Regions from separate parts of the Brevibacillus sp. MER 51 genome, predicted to be linked through region 1. Evidence: a T-box and tRNA genes for the amino acid it is inferred to sense, from the RefSeq annotation. Region 1 holds a T-box; the other holds one or more tRNA genes.
The links. A T-box is a leader RNA that pairs with one kind of tRNA and senses whether it is charged. The one in region 1 lies ahead of tyrS (tyrosine--tRNA ligase), so its partner is inferred to be a tRNA-Tyr.
Positions count from the first base shown of each region.

Region 1 (6,458 bases):
ACTGGTGAGGGCGATGGATGACCTCGGTATTCATGCATTGGATTCAGATAAAAAGATGGGTGTTCTGTCAGGTGGTGAGCGTTTCAAATACCGCTTTTTAAGTCTGCTGGCACAGAATCCTGACGTTTTATTGCTGGACGAACCCACGAATGATTTGGATATTCAAACGATGGAATGGCTGGAAGAGTTTATTCAACAAACATCGCTTCCTGTCCTATATGTATCGCATGACGAAACGTTTATTGCGAATACAGCAAACGGTATCCTTCATTTGAAGCTGGAAATGGCACGACGTTTGGAATAAGGCAGAGCATCAACATCGGAACGTGTCCCGCTCAGATCCACGTCTGCAAAAGAAGATCAAGTCTTTGAAAAATCAAAGAGAGCGCATGGAGAAAGCATCGGAAACGTTTGTATAGGCTCCGAGTGTGGAAGAAAAAAGCGAATTCCAATTTGATTCTGCGGTACATGTGCCGGGCGTTAACGGCTTTCGACGGTGTGATTATCAGTATTTCGCATGATCGACGGTATTTGCATGAGGTCGCAACAACTGTTTATGAACTAACCTCCAACGGTCTTACGAAAATAAAATAAGGGATCGTGGCGGAATCCTTGCTACATGGTTGACATTGCTATTTGAATTCAATATACTGACTTTAATTTCATATGAAACATACGTTGAAAGAGCCCAGTAGCAGCTTATTCCCTGTCCTAGAAAGCCGGGGGTTGATGGAACCCGGTACACAATAAGCTAGCGAATTACACTCTGGAGTATCTCGGGTAATGCCGAGCGGAATCGCGAACGATAACTCGCTACGAGTGGCATGAATGGCCTGCGCAAGCGCTTGGGTCCATTGGTGCAAGATGGGTGGTAACACGGTTATTCAATCGTCCCTATGTCTACAATAGACAAGGGGCGATTTTTTGTTTTTTTACCATAGGAGATTGAAGGAGTGTATGGCAGTGAATATTATCGACGAACTCGAATGGCGCGAAGCCATTAATCAGCAAACAGATGCAGAAGGGCTGCGAGAATTAACGAATGAAAAAGCAGTCTCGTTATATTGTGGTGTCGATCCAACAGGTGACAGCATGCATATCGGTCACTTGATTCCTTTCATGGTACTGAAACGCTTTCAGCTCGCTGGTCATCGTCCGGTCATTTTGATCGGTGGTGCAACAGGTACGATTGGCGATCCGAGCGGCCGTCAATCCGAGCGCTCTTTGCAAACACTGGAACAGATTCAGGAGAACGTCGACAAACTCACCGCGCAGATGAAAAAGCTGTTCATTACAGATGGCGACAACCAAATTCGCTTGGTGAACAACTACGACTGGACGCACAAAATCAATGTCATTGAATTTCTGCGGGATTACGGGAAAAACTTCAGCATTAATACGATGCTTGCCAAGGATGTCGTATCGAGCAGACTGGAAAGCGGCATTTCGTTTACGGAGTTTTCCTATCAAATTCTGCAATCGCTGGATTACCTGCATCTGTACAAACATGAAGATGTTCAGCTGCAAATCGGCGGTTCCGACCAATGGGGCAACATCACGAGCGGTCTCGATCTGATCCGCAAAAAAGAAGGACCAGAAGCAAAAGCATTCGGTCTCACTATTCCTCTGATGCTGAAGGCAGATGGCACGAAATTCGGGAAGACAGCAGGAGGAGCCATCTGGCTTGATCCAAATAAAACAACTCCATTCGAATTCTACCAATTCTGGGCGAATACCGATGACCGCGATGTTGTGAAATACTTGAAATACTTTACGTTCCTCTCCAAGGAACAAATTGAAGAGCTGGCTGAAAAAGTACAGACCGAGCCACATAAACGCGAGGCGCAAAAAGCGCTGGCAGAGGAAATGACGAGATTTGTGCACGGCGAGGAATTGCTGGAGCAGGCGAAGCGCATTACAGCAGCTTTGTTTACTGGAGATATCAAATCGCTGTCGGCAGATGAGATCGAGCAAGGCTTCAAAGAAATGCCGACATTCGAATCTACCCTCGAAACGAAGAACATTGTCGACTGGCTCGTTGAGGTCGGCATCGAGCCATCCAAACGTCAAGCACGTGAGGATATTACAAAAGGCGCTATCTCCATGAATGGTGAACGTGTTACCGATCTGGAACTGGAAGTAACGCCAAGCCTTGCTATCGGCGGTCGCTTCATCATTATCCGCAAAGGTAAGAAAAACTACAGCTTGGTAAAATTGTCTCAATAGATAAAGGAATAAGAAGCTTCCCTAGACCCACTAGGGAAGCTTCTTTGTATTTATGGGATTTATTTCGGATGTGAAGTACTATCTACTTTGTTCGCAGCAATAACGGCAACTGCATTTGGCTCCAGATCGAAGCAAAAGATAAGATCGCCATCCGCTTTCTTTTGCGACGGCTTCATCCCGTTCACATAAACTTCCGAAGCTTTTGTCGCCATGGAAAGACCAGAAATCTTTTGCGTACCATCGTTGTGCAGAACGATAGAGCCGTTTGGTGCATATTCCAATCTGACTTGAGAGAGGGCGAGCCAATAATCCATGATTTCACGTACGGTTGTCAAATGCAATTTTCCTTGATCTCGCAGAACTTCCATTCGCTTTAGCAAGCGGTCAAAATCGGGATGGATGATCCAGTTTCCTTGGGCATCTCGAATGACAAATTTCCCGCCCTGCTTGTTGGATGGAAATCTTGCCAAGTAGGTATGGTTGATAAAAACTCCACGGTTTTGAATGAGCTGCTGGAGATTTTGCTCCCGATACAGATAAAGTGAATCTTCTGGAATGGTGGCAGCCGACCATGAATAAAACGGGCCTGTCACTGTCGGGTGCGACCAATAGAGCGGAGTGCGCAGGGAGTCGCCTCTTTGGGATTGGTACAGATCGAGACCATTATTCGGATTCGCGATATCTTCTGAGCTGTAGTGCCAAAAATACGATGTGCCGTATTTTTTCCACTGATGCGCCAAGTAATTCGCAGTCTGGTTGTCGAGCGCGTTAAACGCAAAGCTGGTCTTCAAATACCCATGGTCAATCCAGGTACGGCTCCGGAAGTGATCTTTCATTACCTGCAGTGCATCTTCCGTCGTCTTTTGATAGTGCCTGATTTCGTATGGATAGAGGGTATGTAGCCCAATTTCATCACCGTTCCGATTCAGATCATCCAGAAACTGCAAAAATTCAGGGCTTTGCGCAATGGCGACATTGACAGGCAATTTCGCTTGAAAATACGGATTCGAGTAAAATACGCTTTTTGTAACCGGAATCCGGTGTTTAACAAAACCGCCTGTCGCTTGTGCCGACGATGTAATCCTCCCGGAGCCGAAATAAACAGCTCGATTCGTTTGCAGCGTCTGCTCGTCAGCATGCTCTGTCCATACATGAGTCGCCAAAAAACCAGAAGGCTGACTCATAAAACGCGGCATGAGCTTTGGTTGATACCCAACTACCAGCGAGAAAGAATTCGTCCGTTCTTCGTTTGCGCGATATTCGGAAGCGTGGCGGACTTTTCCGACTTGATTCGTAGAGCCTTGCTGTACGTATCTGTGATCGTTCATGTGATCCAGATTCACGATGAGCTGTTTTTGCGTTGTATTCAATTCAAGTGAAGACACGTTGGGGGCATGGTACAAAAAAGCTGCTTGCTTTCCTTGACCAAATTTCGCGCCTTGGTGATCCAGCCAGTAAGAAGGTTGGAATTTCTGTGCGTCCACTTTCCGATTCTTGCGATATACCTCTGTCACATTTGGCTTGAATTGCAGGGCGAGGGCTTCACGAAAAACCTTTGCCTGTCGCTTATAGGTGGTTTTTACGGTGATATCGATGGCTGGGCTGTTTTTTTGCAATGCATATTGTATTGTAACCATTGCAATCGGAGTATGACCTGTGACAATGACTGTGTTACCAGTAGCGGTTTCCTGGTGTTCCACCTTTACGTCATCCCATTTACGAACCCAGTGGCTGCCCCGTTTGATAAATATGTTCCTGTCGATCACTTTCGTCGTAGGTGGAGAAAAATACAAATCATTTCCACGGACGGCAGTAACTTTCGCCTGATGGACAAGCGGAGCATTCATTCGGCCGCCAAACGATTCTGAGCGAATTTCGATGACCGCGCCTGGTTGAAATGGTGGGCTTTGATCCAACGTTAATTGATTGGAACCTTTCGGAAGGGAAGGAGTCATCGCATTATAAATGGTGCCATATTCAGCTTGGTACTGAATGGAAGAGAGGATTTCGTTTTTTGCCAAATCAGTAATGCGGACATTGCCTTTCTCATCCCAGCCAAATACATAATACAGATATTGAATGGACGATTCCTTCGCAAGCGTAGGGATTGGAAAAGAAAGTACGAAGAAAAGCAATAATAGGAAGTTTATAGCGAACAACCTTTTTTCCAGCATGATTTTCTCCTTTTGTATGATGATATAGGTTAGACGAATGTGTGAGGAAAAAGCCACAAGGTAACCCATCTTGATTTAGACCTTCTCAAACAGCAAGGAAAGATATATAATTATAATTAATTAAATTAATTAACTAATGATAAGGAGCGTAACATGTACCCGTTCTTTTCAAAAGTCGCATTCACACATCGTGTCTACAATAACCAATTGCAAGAGGAATTACTTCCATTCGGCATATCCGTCACGCAATGGGCGTTAATTCGTTATCTCAAAAATAACGGTTCTGCTACTTTTAGCGACGTTGCCGATTATTGGCAAGTAGAGAAGCCGGCGATTACACCTATTGCGCAAAAATTAGCTGCGCGTGAAATAATTTCGATTTTGTCAGGTGAAGACAAACGGCAAAAAATTATGTGCTTGTCTGAGAAAGGTGAAGCGCTATATAAAACGATCATGGAAGCGACTGATCCATTCTTGGAAGAAGTAATGGAGGGCATCACACAAGAAGAAAGAGACGCAGCAGCCACAGTATTAGAAAAGCTTATCATGAACCTAAAGAGAAGAGGGTAAGCAGTGAATAAGGAAAGGCTTTGGACAAAAGAGTTCGTCATTGTTTCTTTCATCAATTTTCTTTTGACACTTATGTATTTTTTACTAATGGTTACAATCGCTTCGTATGCCAAAACAGAATTTCACGCTTCAACCAGTTTAGCCGGATTAGTTTCCAGTATCTTTATCATTGGTGCTTTGATCGGCCGCTTACTCACGGGTAGAGCCATAAGTCATATTGGCACGAAAAAAACGCTTTGGATTGGGTTGGGATTTTTTGCTGTCACCTCGTTGCTTTACTTTTTTGCCGTCCATATCAGTTTTTTACTGGTAAATCGATTGCTGCAAGGAATCGCCGTTGGTATTGCCAGTACAGCTACAGGTACCATTATTGCCCAAATCTTGCCCGCATCTCGCAAGGGTGAGGGGATTGGCTATTACAGCTTAAGTGCGATTTTAGCCACTGCGATTGGTCCTTTTCTCGGCATGATCTTATTGCGGCTTGAAAATGGTTTCACCTGGATCTTCACGCTGAATGTCGTGTTTTCCCTGATTTGTTTGCTGTTTTATGCGATGGCAAAAATCAATGTTCCGCTTCCTTCCACAAGTGTAAAAGAGGAAGCAAAAGGTTCTCAGCTTTCGAAATTTATCGAGCCCAAAGCCTTACCGATTTCATTCGTCGCTTTATTAATCGGCTTCAGCTATTCGGGTGTCTTGTCATTTCTCTCGTTTTATGCGGAAGAAATTAATCTCACCTCAGCTTCGAGTTATTTCTTTTTGGTGTATGCCATTGTCATTATTCTCTCGCGACCATTCTCAGGGAAGCTAATGGACGCAAGAGGGGCGAACATCGTGACTTACCCCAGCCTGGTGATATTTGCTGCCGGGATGCTTATATTCAGTCAAGCTTCGACTTCCTGGATGCTGCTGTTATCCGCTGCATTGATTGGAGTAGGCTTCGGTAACTTTAACTCCATTGCCCAAACGGTAGCTGTGAAGGTGACAGCTCCGCATCGCTTTGGATTAGCTACCTCTACTTACTACATTATGTATGATCTGGGATTAGGAATCGGGCCCTATCTGCTCGGATTTATCGTACCACACACAGGATATCGCATGATCTTCAGCGGGATGGTTGCCTTTATCCTTTTCAGTATCCCGCTTTATCACTGGCTACACGGCAAACGGGATCGGGAATTGATACGTGCTACCTAACTCACCCAAGTAAAAAAAGGGGAGTTAATACCCCTATAGAAGATAGGCAGGCTGCCCTAAGTGGTAGCCTGTTATATTTTTTCAGTATGTTTTGATACGCATGATTGTGATAAGTTCGTGGGAAGTTTTAGTCAAAGTGGAAAAATAATTACGTACGGCTAAAAAACATAGTATACTTTTGGGTGGACATAGTAATGGAAAAGTTTATGAACAAACAGATCAACTTAGAACTCACAAAGATTAGGAGTCATCCGGAAAATGATGGAGAAAGTACACTGGCGAGATATAAAGAAA
Region 1 covers NZ_JAMAUS010000001.1:166,491-172,948, forward strand. Annotated here, with positions in the region: gene M3630_RS00715 (ATP-binding cassette domain-containing protein) at 1-304, shown strand, start outside; T-box leader at 670-899, shown strand; gene tyrS (tyrosine--tRNA ligase) at 958-2,226, shown strand; gene M3630_RS00725 (hypothetical protein) at 2,286-4,400, opposite strand; gene M3630_RS00730 (MarR family winged helix-turn-helix transcriptional regulator) at 4,554-4,970, shown strand; gene M3630_RS00735 (MFS transporter) at 4,974-6,164, shown strand; gene M3630_RS00740 (AI-2E family transporter) at 6,423-6,458, shown strand, end outside.

Region 2 (6,458 bases), 470 kb from region 1:
ATTCTTCCAACTTGAAGCTAACAGCGCAAGCTCGCATCGCCTCAAGCATTCTACTCTCCTGTTCTTCTTGCGGTAAGGAAGAAAGATCGACGCAAGTCACTGACACGCGATTGGTCAGGTGGCGCTCATTGTAAAAGAGCTTCCCATCTTTTGCAGAGTAATTGAGTCGCAGACAATCATGGTGGTTAACCAGTGCAGACAGACTCGCTTCAAACTCTTCCAGCGTTACTTTTTCCTTGCTTTCAAGGAGCAACGACTGGTTCCAATGATCAGCATTGCGGAACTGTTGTGACAAAAACCAAGATACGATGGGAGATGACGGCAACTCGCCAGTACACGGCTCTTGCGAGATCTGTTCCACTCCCCAGCTCCAGTCACTTCTCGCTTTTAATTCTGTAATCGTGTCATAAATCAAGATGTCTCTTACGGGAATCTTGATTCCTCGCTGATGCAATCGATAGGAAACCTGAATCGCCTTGATCGAATCCCCGCCTAGTTGGGAAAATGGGTCATGTAGACCAAACGGCGAATGACCAAGCACGTCCTCATACACGTCAACCAATATCTTGTCAAACTCATCACGAGGACTGGTTTCATCCCCCACACCTTTTCGCTCCATGACAGGTTCGGGAAGCAGTCTTCGATCTACCTTGCCATTTGAGGTCAACGGAAACTGTTCAAGCTGCACAATTTGCGAAGGGATCATGTATGCGGGCAATCGACTCGCCAGTTCTTCGCGGAGCTCTTTTTCCCGGAAAGATGTTTCCGTGATCAAGTAAGCACAAAGGTACTTACGCCCCCACGTATCCATGCGATCAATCACCACGGCCTCACGCACAGAAGAATAACCAAGTAGCTGTTGTTCAATTTCACCCAATTCAATGCGGTAACCATGAATCTTCACCTGATAGTCAGCCCGCCCCAGATACTCCATGACTCCATTAGACCGATAGCGAACCAGGTCGCCCGTCTTGTACATCACTTTACCTGGCTGAAACGGATCAGGCAGGAAACGCTCTTGCGTCAATTCCTCGCGGTTGAGATACCCCCGTGCCACACTATCTCCTGAGATGAATAACTCTCCCGTCGATCCGATTGGGATTGGGTTGCCATATGAATCCAAAATGTAGAGCTGCACGTTACTGATCGGATGTCCAATCGGTACAGACCCTTCGGTATCGATCACTGGATCGTATTGATAGATCATGCACCCAACTACTGTTTCGGTAGGGCCATACTCATTGAGAATTTCAATTTGTCCGTTCCATTTCGCATGAATCGCCTCAGCCAGACTCACCTTCAAGTCCTCGCCGCCCACTATCACTCTCTTTACCGTGGTACTAGGCAAAGCGATTTCTTGCAGCAAAAACAGATGGGCAGGTGTCAGCTTTACAACATGGGAGCGTCCATCGCTAAAGATGCGCGATAATACAAACTCAGAATCGGAGTGCGGATAGATAACCATCCGATTTCCCTTTACCAACGGGCAAAAAATAGACGTAACCGTCAAGTCAAATGCTAGCGAGGAATAGAAAGCGAACGCTTCTTCAGGACCGGAAAGATAGCGGTCTTTCGCCCACGAAATATAGTTGACCAGCCCTCGATGAGTCACCATGACTCCCTTCGGATTTCCAGTAGAGCCTGATGTATAAATGACATAGGCCAAATCATCTGGCTGACTAACCAATTCCAGAGTTGCGCCATCCTTTATATACAGGGACGAATCACCAAGCTCTAGGATTTCTTTAGACCACGAAATATCCTCTGTTCGCGAAGTGTGACGAAGCAACAGGTCCGCTCCAGAATCAGACAGCAGATATTCGATGCGCTGAGAAGGGAGTTGAGGATCAATCGGAAGGTAAGCCCCGCCAGCTTTTAGCACTGCCAACAGCCCGATGATCATCTCTGGCGAATGATCTGCCAGCAACGCCACAATTACGCCAGGGCCAACTCCTCGGTTTCGCAATGACTGAGCGAGTCGATTCACTTGATCCTGTAGTTCCTTAAATGTCAGCGAGCGCCCTTCTGACTCCAACGCAACTCCCTGTGGTGAGCGTATTACTTGCTCTTCAAACAACTGGACAACTGTCTTCTCGCTGGGATAGGAAGCAGCAGTATCATTCCACGTATGGAGTTGTAGTGCCAACTCTTCGTCAGCAAGGAAATTCAGATTGGAAAGCGGTACTTCCGGATTCGAGATCATCTGATTGAGAAGCCTTATGAGATGATCCGCTATTCGGTCAATATCTTCTTCTGTGTACTCGGCTATCTTATAGTCCAATTCCATTGTCAATTGTTCATCTGTTGCCCATTCTCTGATAATCACTTGGAGCGAATACAACTGGTGACCGTTGTAAAACTCCTCGTTAGTCACGGGGTAGCCACCAAGAGTGAATGGCAACTGCGTGCTGTAATAATTTACACAAATCTGAAACAGGCTGTCATAGCCATGCTTCTTCAGCTCCAGCTCTTGAGCCAGCAAATCATACGGATATTTCTGATGAAAATAACAGGAAGTGAGTTCCCTGTTGACATATTTAACATAATCGATAGCATCCATTTCCATCGGAACTGCCAGACGAAATGGCATAGTGCTGGTGAACATCCCGAATATTTTGCGCTCCACTTTGCCTGAACGGTTTAACAGCGGTGTACCGATCACGATTTCTTCTTGCCTCGTACAGCGCTGCAGGTAAAGACTCACGAGAGCCACAAACAAGGAATTTAGCGAGCATTTCATTTGGTCTGCAAACTGGCGTATTCTTGTCGAATCTTCGCGGTTGAATGCATAAACTTTGCGCTTGCCTTCGGTAGTATCTGTCGCCTTTTGTAATGTCGTGATTACGGGCAAGCTATGAAACTTGTCCCGCCAGTATCGCTTGTCCTTTTCAAATCTCTCAGTCTGAGAATAGGCATGCTCCCTTTCGACAAGAGTTTGATAAGCGTGTTCATCTCCTACATGGACGGTACCGCCTGCCAACAACGTGTCATAATAGTGAGCAATTTGTTCTGTCATGATTGAAATAGACCAACCATCAGCAATCAAATGGTGCAGCTTTACAAAATACCCCGCTTCTTCGTCACTCAGTTGAATCAGACAAAAGTAGAACAGAGGCTCTTGTCCGATCGAAAACGGCTTTGTAAACAAATCTTGCAGAAATTGTCTGCACCGCTCTGGCGCATTCTGTTCCTGTCTGAAATCAAACACCTGCAATGGCTGCGGTTCGTACTCTCCAACAAACTGAGTGACTGTCTCTTCCTCCTGATAGTTGAGTCGCAAGGTATCGTTCTTTTGAACGAACAGGTGAATAGCGGCTTCCAGTACATCCAGCTTCACCTTTCCTTGCACCCGCACCATCCCCCCTAACGTATGGATAGGAAGCTGTGGATGTAATTTTTCCGTATACCAGATACGCTTTTGTGGATGACTTAAAGGATAACCGACCTTCCATTGCTTCTTATCCTGGCGCAAAGCATATCCCCCTTTCTGAATTGTGCAGATGCAACCACAATTCAGACATGGTAAAAAATCAAATTGATTACAAATACTTCCAATTTCAACTATATAGATGACTCTTCTGTAGTGTCAAATGAATTTTCCATAAATTATTATTTCTGAAAATTACGGGAATTACATCCCTTGTTCTCCTTCTCTAGCGCTGCATAAAATAGAAAAAAATTTGTGTACTCTATTGATTTTGGCTGTCTTTTCACGTAGGATAAAATGTAATATATTGGCAAAAAGCCCTCGGAAGGATGAATGTGATTAGATGTCTGTGACACTTCGTGAAGTAACTTTGGAAAACTGGGAAGAGTGTATTGAACTGGAACCTACTCCCGAACAGAGCGAGTTTGTTGCCCCGAACCTCTACTCCATCGCTGAATCAAAGTTTCAAACTACATTTGTTCCTTTGGCCATATACCATGATGACACCATGGTTGGCTTTGTCATGTATGGGCTTGACCCTGACGATGGAAACTACTGGATTTACAGACTCTTAATTGATGCGAAGTACCAACGACTAGGCTACGGACGTGCTGCGATTGCGCAAGTCATTGATATCCTGAAAGCAAAGGAAGATTGTCAAAAAATTGTCATTGGTTATGCTCCAGCCAACGTAGCAGCCGAAAACCTTTACTCCTCACTCGGATTTCAAAAAAATGGTATGGTTCTGTTTGGCGAGACGATTGCCGAATTAAATTTTTAGCGAATTTTCGTTACCCAATAAGGAAACAGCGGCGAGCTAAGACCTGAAAACCAAGTCTTAGACTCGCCGCTGTTTGGATTGTTTCCCGTATGTATATTAAAAAAGCACACCTTCCATGTGTCTGTAAACATCATGGTTAGTGTGCATTCGTTTTGATATGGTGCCGGTGAAGGGACTTGAACCCCCACGGTTTCCCTCACGATTTTGAGTCGCGCGCGTCTGCCATTCCGCCACACCGGCAAGTGAAACTATGAATAAATTAGCACATCTTCGAAAGAAAATCAATGGTGGGGAGAGACGGATTCGAACCGCCGAACCCGGAGGGAGCAGATTTACAGTCTGCCGTGTTTAGCCACTTCACTATCTCCCCACAATATGTGCTGTCTATCTTCTGCGTCTACTCTCTTCAACCAGAAGCGACATTTATTAATTTATCATGAACTTTGTTTGACGTCAATATATTTATTTAAATTGACTATCTTTTTTCGCCAAAATCTCCTGTGCCCACTCGTGAAAGACACGCAATGCTTCGTCTACTTCTTGAAATGTTGCTTCTCCCTCACAGGAGTATTCCGGGAATTCTAGTATGCGGTTCTTCCGAATCTTGACATGCCCTTCTTCACATTTTATCTCCAAGAAGTAGGGAACGGCTTCATCGATCCCATAACTGTTTTCTAAAAACTCGTAGGTACGTACCCACTCCAGGATTCGAACTTCCGATGCTTTTAAGCGAAGCACCTGCTCCAAGGACATAATGGTTTCATTGCCGTAGTAATACATGAATATTCAGCCCTTCTGCATGAAAATGGACGGAGCCGGGACTCCGCCCTGTTTTTGATATGATCGGTTAGATCGAGGAAAGTAGCTCTTTCAGTTCTTTGACAATCACTTGCTGATAGCCAGTGCCTTCTCCATACTGCTCAAGCATTTCGGCACGCGCTACCTTGATCTTGTCTTCATAATCCGTTGCGGTTCGGTCCGGGTTATCTTGTTTGAATGCCGTCATGACAGCTTGGACATGCTTTGGTCTCGGTCCCCATTTGGCGAGAACATGACCACCCGTGTCTGCGAAAATAACAACAGGGATCGCCCGACCTCCCATCGTAAGAAACTCATCCATCAGATCGAGGTGTTCTTCCATCACCATAATTTCCACTGGCATGTCCGTTTCTTTCAGGGCATGCAAGACGACTGGCAAGTTGCGAACGACGTCGCCACACCAATCTGCAGCCAAAATCAAACATCTGAGGTCATCACGATGCTGGAGAGAGGCAAAAAAAGCACGGTCTTGTTCATCCTCCCATGAAAATGCATCCGACCAGTTTTTGTATGTATCCTGATTTTTCGTCATGCTTTCCACAAACGCCTGTGGCTTAAGCCCCGTACGGAATTTATGTGCTACGTTTGCCCCCATCTTTTCTCCTCCTTTTGTATCGCTCGCCTATTCTTGGGTTTTATCCGTTGCTTCGTTTGCTTCCTTTTCTTGATTCGCCAGCTCCATCATTTTTTGCAACAAGATGTGCTGCGGCATGTGCATGAGACGCTCCAAGGGTACCTGAAGCGCTTCCGCCAGCTTGACAGCGGTCTCCGGTGATATTTGTAATGGACGCATGTTATTTTGCTCCTTTCCCTTGCTTTTATCAGTCCCTTCAGTATAATACACAGCCGTTAAACCTGCCAGCATACAAGCCTGGCACTTGAGAGCCTTTAACCTTTGTAACATGTTGGCTCTACTGATCCTCTCTTTCACATTTGCTCAGGCCAATTCTTAATGAAAAATTAAAAAAGAGCCACCCATAGGTAGCTCCAAAATGGAGTCAGGCTGTTTGATCCCTGCTCACCGTACGCGAAGGGACTATCTCGTGAACAGAATATCCCGCACAATGGAAAAGGACGAACTATGGCTTTTGCTTAGTAAGGATACATGGTACACCAAAGCCGATCGCGCCGGGCTGGGACATCTGCTCCATATATGCCAAACCTCGTGCACATTGCTGCTTGCATACTTGACATGTATGGGATGTTACGATTTTCATCTGTACTTGATTGGGGTGCTGTCGCGTATTCTTCTTCTTGATCTTTTTGCCCTTGGCCATCTGTTTTCCTCCCTTTGCCCTGGATCACTCCAGTCTATGAAGGAGAGCACCCCCGCTCTTTAGGCAAGCATACAAAATCAAGATATTCACCTGCAAAATGGGCCTTGTCATACGTATCACAAATAGAAAAAGCCGCCGGAGAATTCTCTCCCAG
Region 2 covers NZ_JAMAUS010000001.1:639,066-645,523, forward strand. Annotated here, with positions in the region: gene edeP (edeine non-ribosomal peptide synthetase EdeP) at 1-3,472, opposite strand, end outside; gene edeQ (edeine self-resistance N-acetyltransferase EdeQ) at 3,771-4,208, shown strand; tRNA gene M3630_RS02385 (tRNA-Leu) at 4,367-4,448, opposite strand; tRNA gene M3630_RS02390 (tRNA-Tyr) at 4,494-4,578, opposite strand; gene M3630_RS02395 (hypothetical protein) at 4,671-4,988, opposite strand; gene M3630_RS02400 (thioredoxin family protein) at 5,056-5,622, opposite strand; gene M3630_RS02405 (YycC family protein) at 5,650-5,820, opposite strand; gene M3630_RS02410 (hypothetical protein) at 6,107-6,304, opposite strand.
Region 2: it encodes a tRNA-Tyr, which carries the amino acid that the T-box ahead of tyrS (tyrosine--tRNA ligase) is inferred to sense. The anticodon was not compared.